One region of the Peribacillus sp. P4_D6 genome, then DNA from elsewhere that is predicted to be linked to it. Evidence: riboswitches for the same ligand, from Rfam matches in the RefSeq annotation. Region 1 holds a riboswitch; the other holds the start of a gene.

What was found. Region 1 has a riboswitch for cobalamin ahead of AC1DVB_RS11045 (ribonucleoside-diphosphate reductase subunit alpha). Riboswitches for the same ligand answer to the same signal wherever they lie in the genome.
Region 2: it holds a riboswitch for cobalamin, as region 1 does, so the genes downstream of both, AC1DVB_RS23245 ((2Fe-2S) ferredoxin domain-containing protein) here and AC1DVB_RS11045 (ribonucleoside-diphosphate reductase subunit alpha) in region 1, are expected to answer to the same signal.

The regions. Positions count from the first base shown of each region.
Region 1 covers NZ_JBFUIQ010000026.1:40,137-49,686, forward strand. Annotated here, with positions in the region: gene AC1DVB_RS11030 (SulP family inorganic anion transporter) at 569-2,026, shown strand; gene AC1DVB_RS11035 (hypothetical protein) at 2,112-2,258, shown strand; gene AC1DVB_RS11040 (manganese-dependent inorganic pyrophosphatase) at 2,357-3,286, opposite strand; cobalamin riboswitch at 3,579-3,759, shown strand; gene AC1DVB_RS11045 (ribonucleoside-diphosphate reductase subunit alpha) at 3,898-6,195, shown strand; gene AC1DVB_RS11050 (ribonucleotide-diphosphate reductase subunit beta) at 6,241-7,293, shown strand; gene AC1DVB_RS11055 (flavodoxin domain-containing protein) at 7,265-7,702, shown strand; gene AC1DVB_RS11060 (hypothetical protein) at 7,821-7,988, shown strand; gene AC1DVB_RS11065 (cold-shock protein) at 8,030-8,227, opposite strand; gene AC1DVB_RS11070 (hypothetical protein) at 8,425-8,916, opposite strand; gene AC1DVB_RS11075 (GNAT family N-acetyltransferase) at 9,033-9,512, shown strand; gene modB (molybdate ABC transporter permease subunit) at 9,474-9,550, opposite strand, start outside.
Region 2 covers NZ_JBFUIQ010000143.1:4,403-8,804, forward strand. Annotated here, with positions in the region: gene AC1DVB_RS23235 (energy-coupling factor ABC transporter permease) at 1-479, opposite strand, end outside; gene AC1DVB_RS23240 (hypothetical protein) at 545-673, opposite strand; cobalamin riboswitch at 657-852, opposite strand; cobalamin riboswitch at 1,054-1,243, shown strand; gene AC1DVB_RS23245 ((2Fe-2S) ferredoxin domain-containing protein) at 1,396-1,764, shown strand; gene cobJ (precorrin-3B C(17)-methyltransferase) at 1,779-3,416, shown strand; gene AC1DVB_RS23255 (sirohydrochlorin chelatase) at 3,435-4,355, shown strand; partial or broken gene AC1DVB_RS23260 (precorrin-6A reductase) at 4,352-4,402, shown strand, end outside.

The DNA of each region.
Region 1 (9,550 bases):
GGTAAAAAAACTCTCTTACTTCCTGCCCACATATTGACACAGTTAGAGCACGATCTTTTTTTCATTATATGAATGGTAAAGGTACGGTCACCCTATAGGGCTCGATAAGATATAAATCAAGTAAGCGTAGAATGTCATGAATCGGTTCCAATCGGTGGCGTAAAGCTAGCAGGAAAGGGATATCCATGTTTTTGATTTTTAATTATGAAATAGATCTCTACCGTTTTACTCCACTCCCCCTTAGCGGGAATTTCACAAAATCCTATAGGGGCCCCTTACGTCAAAAATGGCCAAGCCATTAACGGAAATCCCATTCGACTGACTTTATTACAAGCTTTACCTGTATGCATTCGCCTACCTCGATATAATTGACTTCCCTCACATGATAGCTCAATCACCTTTTATACCAATTATTCTCTCTTAAAGCATTTTCCTTCGTAAGATAAGAAATGAATAGCCCTCGATTTGTCGTTTATATTATCCATATAGATAGAATAAAGGACTCATGCTATAATTTAGTGCGTTAAAAAAGAAATGAACACACATATATAAAAGAAGGAGTGTTTCTTTGAATACATCTGCTTACAAAAAGGAATGGTTCGGCAACGTTAGAGGAGATGTTCTTTCGGGTATTGTCGTTGCCTTGGCATTGATTCCAGAGGCGATTGCCTTTTCGATCATTGCTGGCGTTGACCCAATGGTTGGTCTATATGCCTCATTCTGCATTGCCATCGTCATCTCCTTTGTCGGCGGAAGGCCGGGAATGATATCGGCTGCCACTGGCGCAATGGCACTCGTCATGGTCGACCTTGTTAAAGATCATGGCTTGAACTATTTACTTGCTGCAACCATATTGACTGGTTTGCTGCAAATTTTACTAGGGGTTTTAAAAATCGGGAAATTAATGAAGTTCATTCCGAAGCCAGTCATGACTGGTTTTGTGAATTCTTTAGCCATCTTGATTTTCACGGCACAGCTCACCCATTTCGTGGGCGAAACATGGATCATGTATGTCATGACAGCCGTTTCATTAGCTATCATTTATCTTTTTCCGCTAATCACGAAAGTCATACCTTCACCACTTGTCGCCATCATATTCATGACGATCGTTGCAGTTACCACGGGGGCTACGGTGCGGACGGTTGGGGATATGGGGCAATTGACCGAAGCGCTTCCGATGTTCATGCTTCCAGACATCCCTTTGACCTTCGAAACTTTGGCGATCATTTTCCCTTATTCCATTGCCCTTGCGTTTGTTGGACTGCTTGAATCGTTATTGACGGCTCAAATTGTCGATGAGATGACTGACACGGACAGTAATAAGAATAAGGAAGCCAAAGGCCAGGGGATTGCGAATATCATCGCCGGATGTTTTGGCGGCATGGCAGGATGTGCGATGATCGGCCAATCCGGTATCAACATTAAATCTGGTGGAAGAGGCCGGCTCTCGACATTTGTAGCGGGCGCATTCCTTATGGTATTAATCGTTGTATTGAATGATGTCCTTATCAAAATACCGATGGCTGCACTTGTCGCAGTCATGATCATGGTTTCAATCGGGACATTTGACTGGTCTTCCCTAAAGAGGCTCACTAGAGCTCCTAAGTCGGATGCAGCCGTGATGATCGTGACGGTCCTCATTGTCATTTATACACATGACTTATCAAAAGGCGTATTTGCCGGAGTGCTTTTGAGCATGATTTTCTTCTCGGCTAAAATTTCTAAAGTGGCAGTAGAGAAATCGGCAGACATCCAGGCTAAGAAAATCACTTATCGTATCAGCGGACAAATATTTTTCGCTTCTGTCCAGGACTTTGTTTCAAAGTTCGACTTCAAGGAAAAAGCCGATGCAATCGTCATTGACTTCTCCCATTCCAAGATCTGGGATGCTTCAGCAGTTGGTGCTGTCGATACGGTTATTCTTAAATATCAGCTCTTGGGAATACCTGTCCAAGTCCAAGGACTCGATGAAGAAAGTTCGACATTGCTTGAAAAACTCGCCACCTCAGAAAGTAAAATATCTTAAAGAAGTAAAATTCTGCTGAATAGAAACTTTTCAAACCGACAAAATAGATAACATGAATCATTTCCTTTTGAAAGGAGCGAAAAGCATGACACCCGAGCAGGATTATACGGCAGCAAATCTGTCACCGGATTTATTGAATGAACTGAAAAGCTTTGAAAGCAAACTTGGCGAGGAAGCCAATAAAGAATTGATTGTCATCGCCTATGAAAAAGAAAAGGAATCTTTAAATTAAGAAAAAAGACTCAAACACCCTTAATGGGATGGTTGAGTCTTTTTTTGAATGTACAAAAAAAGGCTGCCCAAGTTTTAATGAGCAACCCTTTTCCTGAATTATTTGCTGAATACGTCGGTTAAGACCGGAACGATTTGTTTTTTACGCGATACAACGCCTTCCAAGACGGCGATGTTATTGTTTAATGAAACGTCATATGCCTTTTCAACCGCATATGCCGCTTTACCAAGGGCCAAGGCAACGGAATCATTAGTCAGGATATCCGTAACGACGAATAGGAACAAGTCCAATTCCTTCACTGCGATGACCGCTTCAATCGCTGCTTCCAATTCTGCTTGCTTAGCAAGGACTTCGTTCGGATCAACGGCATTGACCTGTGCTATTTCCACTTTAGCCATTCCCATGGAGAATTCCTTGGCATCAAGAGTGATGAGCTGGGCAATCGTTTTGTCGCTTAAGTCAGCTCCCGCTTTCAACATTTCCAAGCCATATTTTTCAGCGTCGACTCCAGCAATGGCAGCGAGTTCCATTGCTGCTGCAACGTCCTGCTCCGTGCAAGTCGGCGATTTGAACAATAAAGAATCGGAAATGATGGCAGACAGCATAAGACCTGCGATTGCTTTAGGGACTTCAATGCCGTTTTCTTTATAAATTTTATTTAAGATGGTTGCCGTACAGCCAACTGGTTCCGCACGGTAATATAATGGATCGCTTGTTTCAAAGTTAGCGATACGGTGATGGTCGATAACTTCCAACACACGGACTTGGTCAATATCTTCAGCGCTTTGCTGACGTTCGTTATGATCGACCAGGATTACGCCATCAGCTTCCCCTGCAACTTTTTCCACAAGACGGGGAGCATCGAATTTGAATTGGTCCAATGCATATTGAGTTTCACCATTCACTTCACCCAGACGAACTGGTTCAGCGTTGATACCTAGCTGTTTTTTAAGATCTGCATAAGCGATTGCTGAACAGATTGTGTCTGTATCCGGGTTTTTATGTCCAAAAACTAATACTTTTTCCAAGATTTTATCCCCTTTTTCATAAATATTTTTCCGCGAATCCCCTCAGTGCAATAACGGAGAGCCACCTTTACTAGACACTTTATTTTAACACAAAATCCCGTAAAATCAGCGCTTGATTTATCCATTCCCCCATAAAATCTTTCATTCCCCCACCCTCTTCCATCACTTTGTCAATAGATAAGGATTGGTTTTTTTCAAATATATTAGTTGAATTATCATCGTATATGGCTTACGATAATATAAGCAGAAATACTAGATATTGATTACATAAACAATTCCAATAACTATATATAGAATTTTTATAATCCAAGGTGCCAGTGATGGCTGAAAAGGGAATCCGGTGTAAACCCGGAACTGTCCTCGCAACTGTAAATGTGACGAAATGAGAAAACCACTGTATAGCTCTCTATACGGGAAGGACTCAAAGTAGGATGATCATGAGTCAGGAGACCTGCCTTGAATTTTTCACGTTTCTTATTCTTCGGGGATTGAGATGATGAAACGATAGTATAACGGCTATTTTTTCATGCCTCTTTTATTCTATCGTTTGATCCGCTCAATTCTTTGGGCGGTTTTTTTATTTTAGCGGAAGTTAACAAGGAGGATTATTAATGACTCAAACATATAACTCTACCATAAGTGAAAATGACACAGAAGCGAAATCCATCCAGCTTGAGATGTTATCGAAGGAATTCGAAGGCCGTCTCGATATGGAAAAGTTCAAAAAGCGTTTTACAAAATGGCTTGATCGCAAAAGTGACTCAACCGAAGAACAGGCTTCAAAAAAACTGATTCAGCTCGCTCTTGAAGGCGTGGATATCGATGCCCCGGATTGGACTTTCGTTGCTGCAGCAGAACTGTTGAATACAATGTATAGGGATGCACAGGCCAATCGAGGTTATGAAGGCAAGAGTTATGGCCCATTCTATGAGCTGATCACAGAACTCTCCCAGCTATCGGAAGGTCAGCGTTATCCCATTTATAAACCAGAACTGCTATCTTCATATACAAAAGCGGAAATTGAGGAATTGGGATCGGTGATCGACCCGGAAAAAGATAAATTATTCTCTTACATAGGCATCTACTTATTGAATGACCGTTATCTGGCCCGCCCAAAAAAGGACAAGGTCTTCGAACTGCCGCAAGAACGTTTCATGATCATCGCGATGGAAATCATGCGAATGGAAAAAACGGAGCACCGCCTGCAACTGATAAAAGAAGCATACTGGGCCATGTCCAACCTTTATATGACCGTTGCGACTCCTACACTCTCCAATGCAGGTAAAACACATGGACAGTTAAGCTCCTGCTTTATCGACGCAATTGAAGATTCCATCGACGGAATTTACCTATCAAACTACGATGCGGCAAAAGTATCTAAATTCGGCGGCGGTGTTGGTCTTTACGTCGGTAAGGTTCGCTCGCTTGGTTCCGATATCCGCGGTTTCTCTGGAAACAGTTCCGGCACGACGCCCTGGATTCGACTATTCAACCAGACAGCTGTAAGTGTCGATCAATTGGGGCAACGTAAAGGCGCCATCGCGATTTACTTGGATGCCTGGCATAAAGATATCATGAGCTTCCTCGATTTGAAGACTCAAAACGGGGATGACCGATTAAAAGCACATGATATTTTTACAGGTGTATGCATACCGGATTTATTCATGGAGGCTGTACGCGACAGAAAAGAATGGTATCTTTTCGATCCGCATACCGTTAAGCAAACCCTTGGATTTTCACTTGAAGATCTTTATGACGAAAAGAAAGGCGAAGGAAGCTTCAGGAATCATTATGCACTTGCTGTCGAGGCCGCAGAAAATGGCACGCTTCCAAACTATAGCTTTGAAAAAATCAATGCGATGGACATCATGAAAAGCATCATGATTTCTCAATTAGAAGAAGGCGTACCGTATATGTTCTACCGCGATGAAGTGAATCGGAAGAATCCGAATAAACATAAAGGTATGATTTATTGTTCTAACCTTTGCACGGAGATTGCCCAAAACCTAAGCCCTTCGACGATCACGGATGAATATGAAACAGAAGATGGAGATGTTGTTGTGGTTCGTAAAAGCGGCGATTTCGTTGTCTGCAACCTTTCATCCATTAACTTGCCCCGAGCGGTGGGCAGCGATGTTCTGGAAAGATTGATTCCCATTCAGATCCGTATGCTGGACAATGTCATTGATGTGAATAATCTTCCTGTCAAACAAGCATCCATCTCGAACAAACGGTACCGGGCAATTGGTTTAGGAACGTTTGGATGGCATCATTTACTTGCCACACAGAATATTTATTGGGAATCCGATGAGGCTGTTCGCTATGCAGATGCTTTATACGAAAAGATCGCTTACTTAACTATCAAGGCATCCAACGAACTGGCCAAGGAAAAAGGATCTTACCCATACTTTGAAGGTTCTGATTGGCATACAGGGGACTATTTCGAACTGCGTGACTATACAGATCAAAAATGGCTGGATTTAAAAGCAGACGTGCAGGAGCACGGAACCCGTAATGGCTATTTAATGGCGATTGCCCCCAATTCATCGACAGCCAAAATCGGTAATTCCACGGATGGAATCGATCCTTTGTATGAAATTGAATTTTACGAAGAAAAGAAAAACTTCAAATTCAAGGTGACCGCACCAGGCTTGACGCCAAATACGTATGAATATTATAAAAAGACGCGATTCAATTTGGATCAACTGGAAAGCATCAGGCAAAATGCAGCCCGCCAACGCCATATTGACCAAGCAATCAGCTTTAATCTGTATGTACACAATACAATCAAAGCGAAGGTCCTTTTGGACATCCATTTAACGGCATGGGAAAGCGGGTTGAAATCAACGTATTATGTTCGTTCGACGTCTTCCGAATATGACAATGCCTGCGAAAGCTGTTCAAGTTAACGTCAATCATGACCCAGTAATCTATTCTTAAAGGAGTTTTCACGAATGACCAATCATATAAAAAAAATTCGGATGCTCGAACCGACGCATCCAACAAAGGCAACCGGTGTTTTCAAAGGAGAAGCTTCAGGCTTCCTCCTTTGGAACGATATACAGTATGAAAAATTCTATGATACCTATACACAGCTCATCAATAACTTTTGGAAGCCTTCGAGCGTGAACATGATTCAGGATAAAAAGCAGTGGGGCGAATTGGATGAAGATATCCAGGACGCTTTTCTCGAAATCCTTACGATGATTGCTGGAATGGACAGTCTTCAAACGCCCACTTTAGTAGAGATCCTCCGGTACATAAAAGATCCGGCGGCAAAAGCTATCTTGGCCAACATGGCCCAGCAGGAATCGATCCATAATGAGTCTTATTCCTATATCCTTGCTTCCTTGATTCCGGTAGGCAAGCAAAAACAGCTTTTCGACCGCATCAAAGAACATCCTGAAGTGATTAAGCGTAACCAACCGATCGTTGATGCTTATCAAACGTTCGTGGACGATCCCAGCCCTCAGCATTTATTCGAGGCACTGATCCATTCAACGAACCTTGAAGGGATTTATTTCTATTTGGCTTTCGCCTTTTATTATAATCTAGGACGCCAAAATCTAATGACCGGTTCAGCTACGATGATATCCTATATTCATCGCGATGAAATGGTCCATTTCGATTTCATTGGCATGCTCGTTCAAATCTTGATGTATGAATATCCTGAGTTAAATAATGAAGAAAACACGAAGTTCATCTATACAACGATTGAAAAAGCAGTCGAACTCGAAAAGGAATGGTCTGAATATATGCTCGAAGATATCCAAACGAAAGCCGATCTCGATTTGGAAGAATTCAATGAGTACATCGAATATATCGCCAACAAACGGTTACGTATGCTAGGCCTTGAAAATTTGTATAAAGAGTATGGCGAGAACCCGATGCCATGGATCAAAACGTTCGATGATGAATCCATCGGCCTTACCAAAACCGATTTCTTCGAACAGAAGTCAAGGACATACAGTCAAGTAAATGCCAGCAATGGGTTCGATGAGCTGTAAAATCGCCATTGTCTATCATTCTGCCGGCGGCAATACAAAAGCGCTTGCCGAAGCCCTCGCTGCCCTTTTACCTGAGGCTTTCTTATATCGAATGAATGAATTCGATTTACGTACATTGCCGGATTACGATGCCTTGATCGTCGGCACCTATACATGGGGCAATGGGGAGCTTCCCGCTAAATCAGCAGCCTTTTATAAAGAACTGGAACAGTTGCCTATCGCTCGCCTGAAAACGGGAGTCTTCGGCACTGGCGAAACCAATTATAATCATTTTTGTGGGGCGGTCGATCATTTCCGGGATATGTTATTTGCGAAGAGCCAGTTATTGGTGACATTGAAGATAGAACAGATGTATCAAGAATCAGACCTGCACAGACTTCAAAAGTTCGCTTCGCTATTCCAGAACTGACTGAAAGGGGATTGCGTTTTCGCATATCCCCTTTCAGTGTTTTTTTTAAAACTTGGCTCCCTCAATCATAGCAACGGTAAGCATGAAGTATAATGGAGAAAAAAGGAGATGATATCCAATGACTGAGAATATAACCCAGTTCCTTCCTATCCTTTTCATGCTAGTGCTTGTCGCATTCGTTATATTCATCGTGTTTTTCCTGTCAGGGCATTTTAATCGTACTAAACGGATCGAAGAAAAATTGGACAAAGCATTAAAGGAAATCGCCGAAAAAAAGGAAAAATAAAAAGACTCCAAAATCGGAGTCTTTTTTTTATATGCGTTCAATTATTTTTGAACGTTAGCAGCTTGTGGTCCACGAGCGCCTTGCTCGATTTCGAAAGAAACTTCTTGGCCTTCTTCAAGCGTTTTGAAGCCTTCACCTTGGATAGCTGAGAAATGTACGAATACATCGTCTTGGCCTTCAACTTCGATGAAACCGAAACCTTTTTCTGCGTTAAACCATTTTACTTTACCTTGTACCATGATAGTTCCTCCTGTGTTTGGAAAAATCCATTTTATTACTATTTTTGGTTCTGGATAATGTTTCAAGAGGAATCCTATTACAGTAAATCCTTCTATCAAACTTTTCCGAACAAAAATAATTACTCATATTATATCATGGAAAATCCTAAAAAAACAAGATTATCGCCGTAAATCAACCGACAAATTATCCTAAAATTCTACATATTCCTCTTCTTGCTTTGTCGGAAGCCTTCGTCCAATAAGTAGCGCTCCGCCTCAACCGGACTTTCGAAACATTCCTCAAGATTCGACCCTGAATAAACATTCCAAAGCAGGTCTTCCTTTTGAAGTGTAAGCTCTTGCTTTTCAGGGCCAATCCATGCCCCTTCCAACCTAGCGAACTCGTTTTCCTCTTCTTCAATTTCAGCCGGAGGTTCAGATAGGTAATCCACGCTTCTTTGGATCAATTCTTTTAATTCGGCTTCATTATAGTCACGTATATTGATAAACCCTTTACGGTCAGTGTCTTTTTTTCTCATATGCCCTGCGTAAACGAACCCATTTCCATTGGGATGCAAGTGCTGAACGACGATCTTTTTCTCCTGGACGCTATCTGGATAATGGAAGTTCACACGTCCCAATGAAACGTCTTTTCGCTGTAATTCCGGAAAAGTTTCAATGATGCTCAATTTTTCTTCAAATGTTAACAAATTTCTTCCTCATTTCATTAGTTCATATTGTTTGTCGATTATAACACAGACTGATTAGAAACAATAATCCCCCTCTTCCATTATAATGTAATGAAAAGGAGTGATAGGATTTGATCATGAGAATTCGGGACCTGGAATCAGACTATGGCCAGCAGCTATTTAAACTGCAGAAAGAAGCCTATAAGGTGGAAGCGGAAATGATCGGTTTTGCCGATATACCTCCTCTATTGGAAACATATGAACAATTCATACATTGCCATGAAACGTTTTTATGCTATTTAAAGGGTGATGCCTTAGCTGGTGCCATATCTTATACAAAAGAGAATGGCCAATTGCTGATTTGCCGAATGGTCGTCCATCCTGATTATTTTCGGCAGGGTATTGCGGACGCATTGTTACATGCTCTCCAATTACACGTCGACTGGGAAAAGATATCCGTTTCGACCGGTAAAATGAACCTTCCCGCACGAAATCTTTACGAAAAAAACGGATTCACCCATAAAGAGGACGTAGAAGCCGCACCTCGCTTATTCATAAGCATATACGAAAAACAGCATTCATTTTATGTATGTCACGATAAAAAGCATAATGAATGAAATGACAATGATTACGGCAACCCATAGCCAGGCCAATG
Region 2 (4,402 bases), on a different contig from region 1:
GACCATCCCAATTTAGTTGCGGCCTTGAAGACAAAGTAAGCAATGAAGGGTCCGCAAACGGCCATGGAGAATGCATTGGCCCCTAATGTCGTCAATCCTCCGTGTGCCAGTAAAACAGCTTGAAATAACAGAACGATGGAGCCGACCACACTCATGGCCAATGGTCCGAATAGTATGGAACCTAAACCAACTCCGGTAGGGTGCGAAGAACTTCCCGTAACGGAAGGAATCTTTAGGGCCGATAATATAAATACAAATGCGCCCGATAGGCCAAGTATCATTTTTGTTTCTGGGTTTTCCCTTACTTTGGACCTAATGGACCGGTAACCCAAGATTAAAAATGGAAGCGTCACGGCCCACCAGAATATAGCCCATTCTATGGGTAAAAAGCCCTCCATGATATGCATGGCCAATKCCCGTTTCGGGACAAAAAGCAGTAAAATGACAAAATAAATAATTTTCCAATTGGTTCTTTTCATTCTTTCTCCTTTCAACACTTTTTATTGTTCTGATCAATCTTGAGAAGAAAAGCGGCGCGCCCAAACTAAAAAGCACTTCTCTCAAAGGAAAGAAGTGCGTAATGAACAGGAATTTTGCAGCATGAACCAACCATGGGCCATTTTGCCTGATCCGCACGCCCATCCTCGTAGGCTGAAACAGTTTCACGCTTCATGGCAGGTCTCCTGGCTTTGGTTCATCATCCCATTACATCCTTCCCATCTCATTTGACAGTGGATTAAAGTTAACGTAATGGAACTTCCCTTTACAGTGGCGGGACCGCTCCGGATTTTCACCGGCTTCCCTTTTAAGCTGAATTCCGAGAAATTCAACACCATGAAACTTATGTAATTATTTAGAAAATTCTCGTATAGTGTACCATAAAGAAATAATTCCAGCTACACTATCTTTTTTTGGAGGCCGAAATTTGTTGCGAGGAAAGGATTGTAACTGGTTTTACACGTTTAAACTTTTCTAAACAGTCGGAATAAACTATTGAATTTTGACAAAGTTGTTATATGATAGATTAAGTTAGTTGGAAATGTATAATAAAACCAAATATTTCATTTTAAAAGTGCCCTTGTGTGAATAAGCAAGGGATAATAGGGAAATCGGTGAAAATCCGATGCAGCCCCCGCTACTGTAAACGCTGATGAAATTGTCGATAGCCACTGGCATGATGCCGGGAAGGGACAAAGTAAAATGAAGCGTAAGCCAGGAAACCTGCTTTTAAAATTGCATGATACTTTTCGGAGGGAAAGGTAGAAGGACTATGACGATTTTGGGAGGATTTGGCATGCTTGCCTTTGGCTCCTCATTCATATAGTTTTTTTAAAACCTTGACTCTTATGTTAAGGTTTTTTATTTTGCCTTTTCCCTGAACTCAGGAGGAAGAAGATGACTACTTGGAACTTGACGGGTACAAATACGCATCTGTTGATTTGTAATGGGAGCAGCTGCATGAAAAAGGGCGGGGAAGAAGTAACCCAAGCGATTCGCGATGAAATTGCTTCAAAAGGACTGGATCTGAAAATCCATACAACGAGGACACGCTGTAACGGAAGATGTAAGGATGCCTGCGTTGTGATTGCCTATCCCCAAGGAAACTGGTATCGAGTGGAAACGCCTGATTTCGGTCGGCAGATCGTCAGTAATATCGATGATGGTGAGTTTGTTCCACAGATGATCTAYCAGTACAATGACGGGGAAATGACCCCTAATCCAGATTTTCCTGCTCATACGRGTATTTCAAAGAACAAAGCGTAAAAGGAGATGTCTTAATGAGTACAAACGGTAAATTATTCGTCGTGGGCTTTGGGCCCGGGAATTTTGAACACATTACCAAACGTGCCGTCGAAGCCCTTCAAGAAAGTGACTACATCATTGGTTATAAAACTTATGTTGAACTCATTCAGGGACTGCTAACAGATCAAACGATCATAAGTACGGGGATGACTGAAGAGGTATCACGTGCACAGGAAGCAGTGAAACAAGCGGAGCTGGGAAAGAAAGTGGCGGTGATTTCCAGTGGGGATGCCGGAGTTTACGGGATGGCAGGGTTGGTTTATGAAGTATTGATTGAAAAAGGCTGGAAAGAAGAAACTGGAGTGGRCATTGAAGTCATTCCTGGCATTTCTGCAATCAACTCATGTGCGTCTTTACTTGGGGCGCCCGTCATGCACGATTCGTGTACGATCAGCCTCAGTGATCATTTAACTCCTTGGGAACTGATCGCTAAAAGGGTTGAAGCAGCTGCAATGGCAGACTTTGTCATTGCACTTTATAATCCGCGCAGCGGCAGGCGGACCCGGCAAATTGTTGAAACACAGAAGATTCTCCTTCGCTACCGCTCGCCGGATACACCTGTCGGGTTGGTGAAAAGTGCTTATCGCGATAGGCAGGATATTGTCATAACCAATTTGCAGGATATGTTGAATCACGATATTGGAATGTTGACAACCGTCATTATCGGTAATTCATCCACCTTTTTATATGATGACAAAATCATCACACCAAGAGGCTATCAGAGAAAATATACGCTGAATTCGGAAAAGCAAACATTGAAGCCGCATCAGCGACTGCAAAAAGAAGCGGAACCGTGGGCATTAGATCAAGAAGCCTTAACCGAGTCCGCTGGAGGAGTTGGATTACTTACAAAAGCACCAGAAAAGAAGCCAGCTTCCTATGAAATGGCAATGGAGGCCCTGTCAAGAGTCAAGGGTCAAGTCGTTAAGCAGTCCATTCAGCCGATTGTTCAGCAAAAAATGGAGTCGGTATTTGAACTTGCCGTTAGTCCAGGTGTGGCGAATAAACAATTCACTCCCAAACAAATGATGACACTTGCGGAAGTTGTCGGGGAAAAGGGAACGATGGAGTATACGCCAAATCATAAAATCGTCTTAAAGATCCCGACAATGGATCCGGAAGTCATTACAGGGAAATTGCAATCAGCAAACTTTCTTTTGTCGCCAATTGGGGATGTACTGACATTAAAAGCCTGTGATTTCTGTGATGGTGAAAAAGCGGAATCCATTCCTTATGCGGACGAAATACACCGGGTGCTTGGCGGAATGAGCATGCCCAAGGAACTGAACATAGGTTTTAATGGGTGTGGGATGGCTTGTTATAGTGCTGTGATGGATGATATCGGGATTGTCTTCCGAAAAGGGAAGTTCGACTTATTTCTTGGAGCTAAACCGGTTGGAAGAACAGCCCATCCGGGTCAGCCGGTAGCGGAAGGCATTGAACCGGAACAGCTTGTAGAACTGATCACGGACATTGTCGGCGAGTATAAGCAAAATGCCCATCCAAATGAGCGGCTTTTTAAATACTTCAAACGTTCGAAAAAGATACAGAATTTTTCTTATCAGGACATCGCTCCCAAAATAAACATAGAGCCTGCGCCTTGTGAAGACTAATCAAGAGGGGGAAAGTAAATGAAAGCAGTTTTGTTCGTAGGACACGGAAGCCGGTTGGCTTCGGGAAATGAAGAAGTCCGTCATTTTATTGAAAATATGATTCCGGCATTGGACGGGCGTTTCCTAGTGGAAACGTGCTTCTTGGAATTTGCGGCACCGAATATATCCAAAGGAATCGATAATTGTGTAAAACGAGGGGCTACTGAAGTTATCGTCATACCGATCATTTTGTTGCATGCAGGACATTCGAAACTACATATCCCAGCTGAAATAGAGGATGGGAAAACCAAGTATCCAGAAGTGAAATTCACATACGGCCAAACGATCGGGGTCCACCATGATGTATTGACGATCCTGACAGACCGTCTTGAGGAAGCGGGATTCGATACGACCTCTGAACATTCTGAGACAGCGATATTGCTAATTGGCCGAGGTGGCAGTGATGCTGATGCCAATAGTGATATATATAAAATTTCACGATTATTATGGGAAAAATTAAGCGTTAAATGGGTTGAAACAGCCTTCATGGGTGTAACGGACCCTCACGTGGATGAAGGTATTGAACGATGCATCCGATTAGGGGCAAAAAAAATTGTGATGTTGCCATATTTCCTCTTCACTGGGGTGTTGATGGAAAGAATGGAGGATATGCTGAAAGGCTATCAAGAGCAATATCATGATCGAGAATTCATATTGGCAAAGTATTTTGGATATCATCCAACCTTACAGAACATTCTGCAAGAACGAGTAATTGAAGCCAGTGAAGGCAAATCAAGCGGGGCGCGTGATTTGGAAAACTATCGTAAACATGTCGAGGAACATGGACATGCTCACCATCATCACCATCACGACCACGACCATGATCATGATCACCATCACGACCACGACCATGATCATCACCATGATCATGATGGGCAAGCGGTGGGGACATCAAAATGATTTTGTTCTTGGCGGGTACAAGTGATGCAAGGGAATTAGCGATTGAG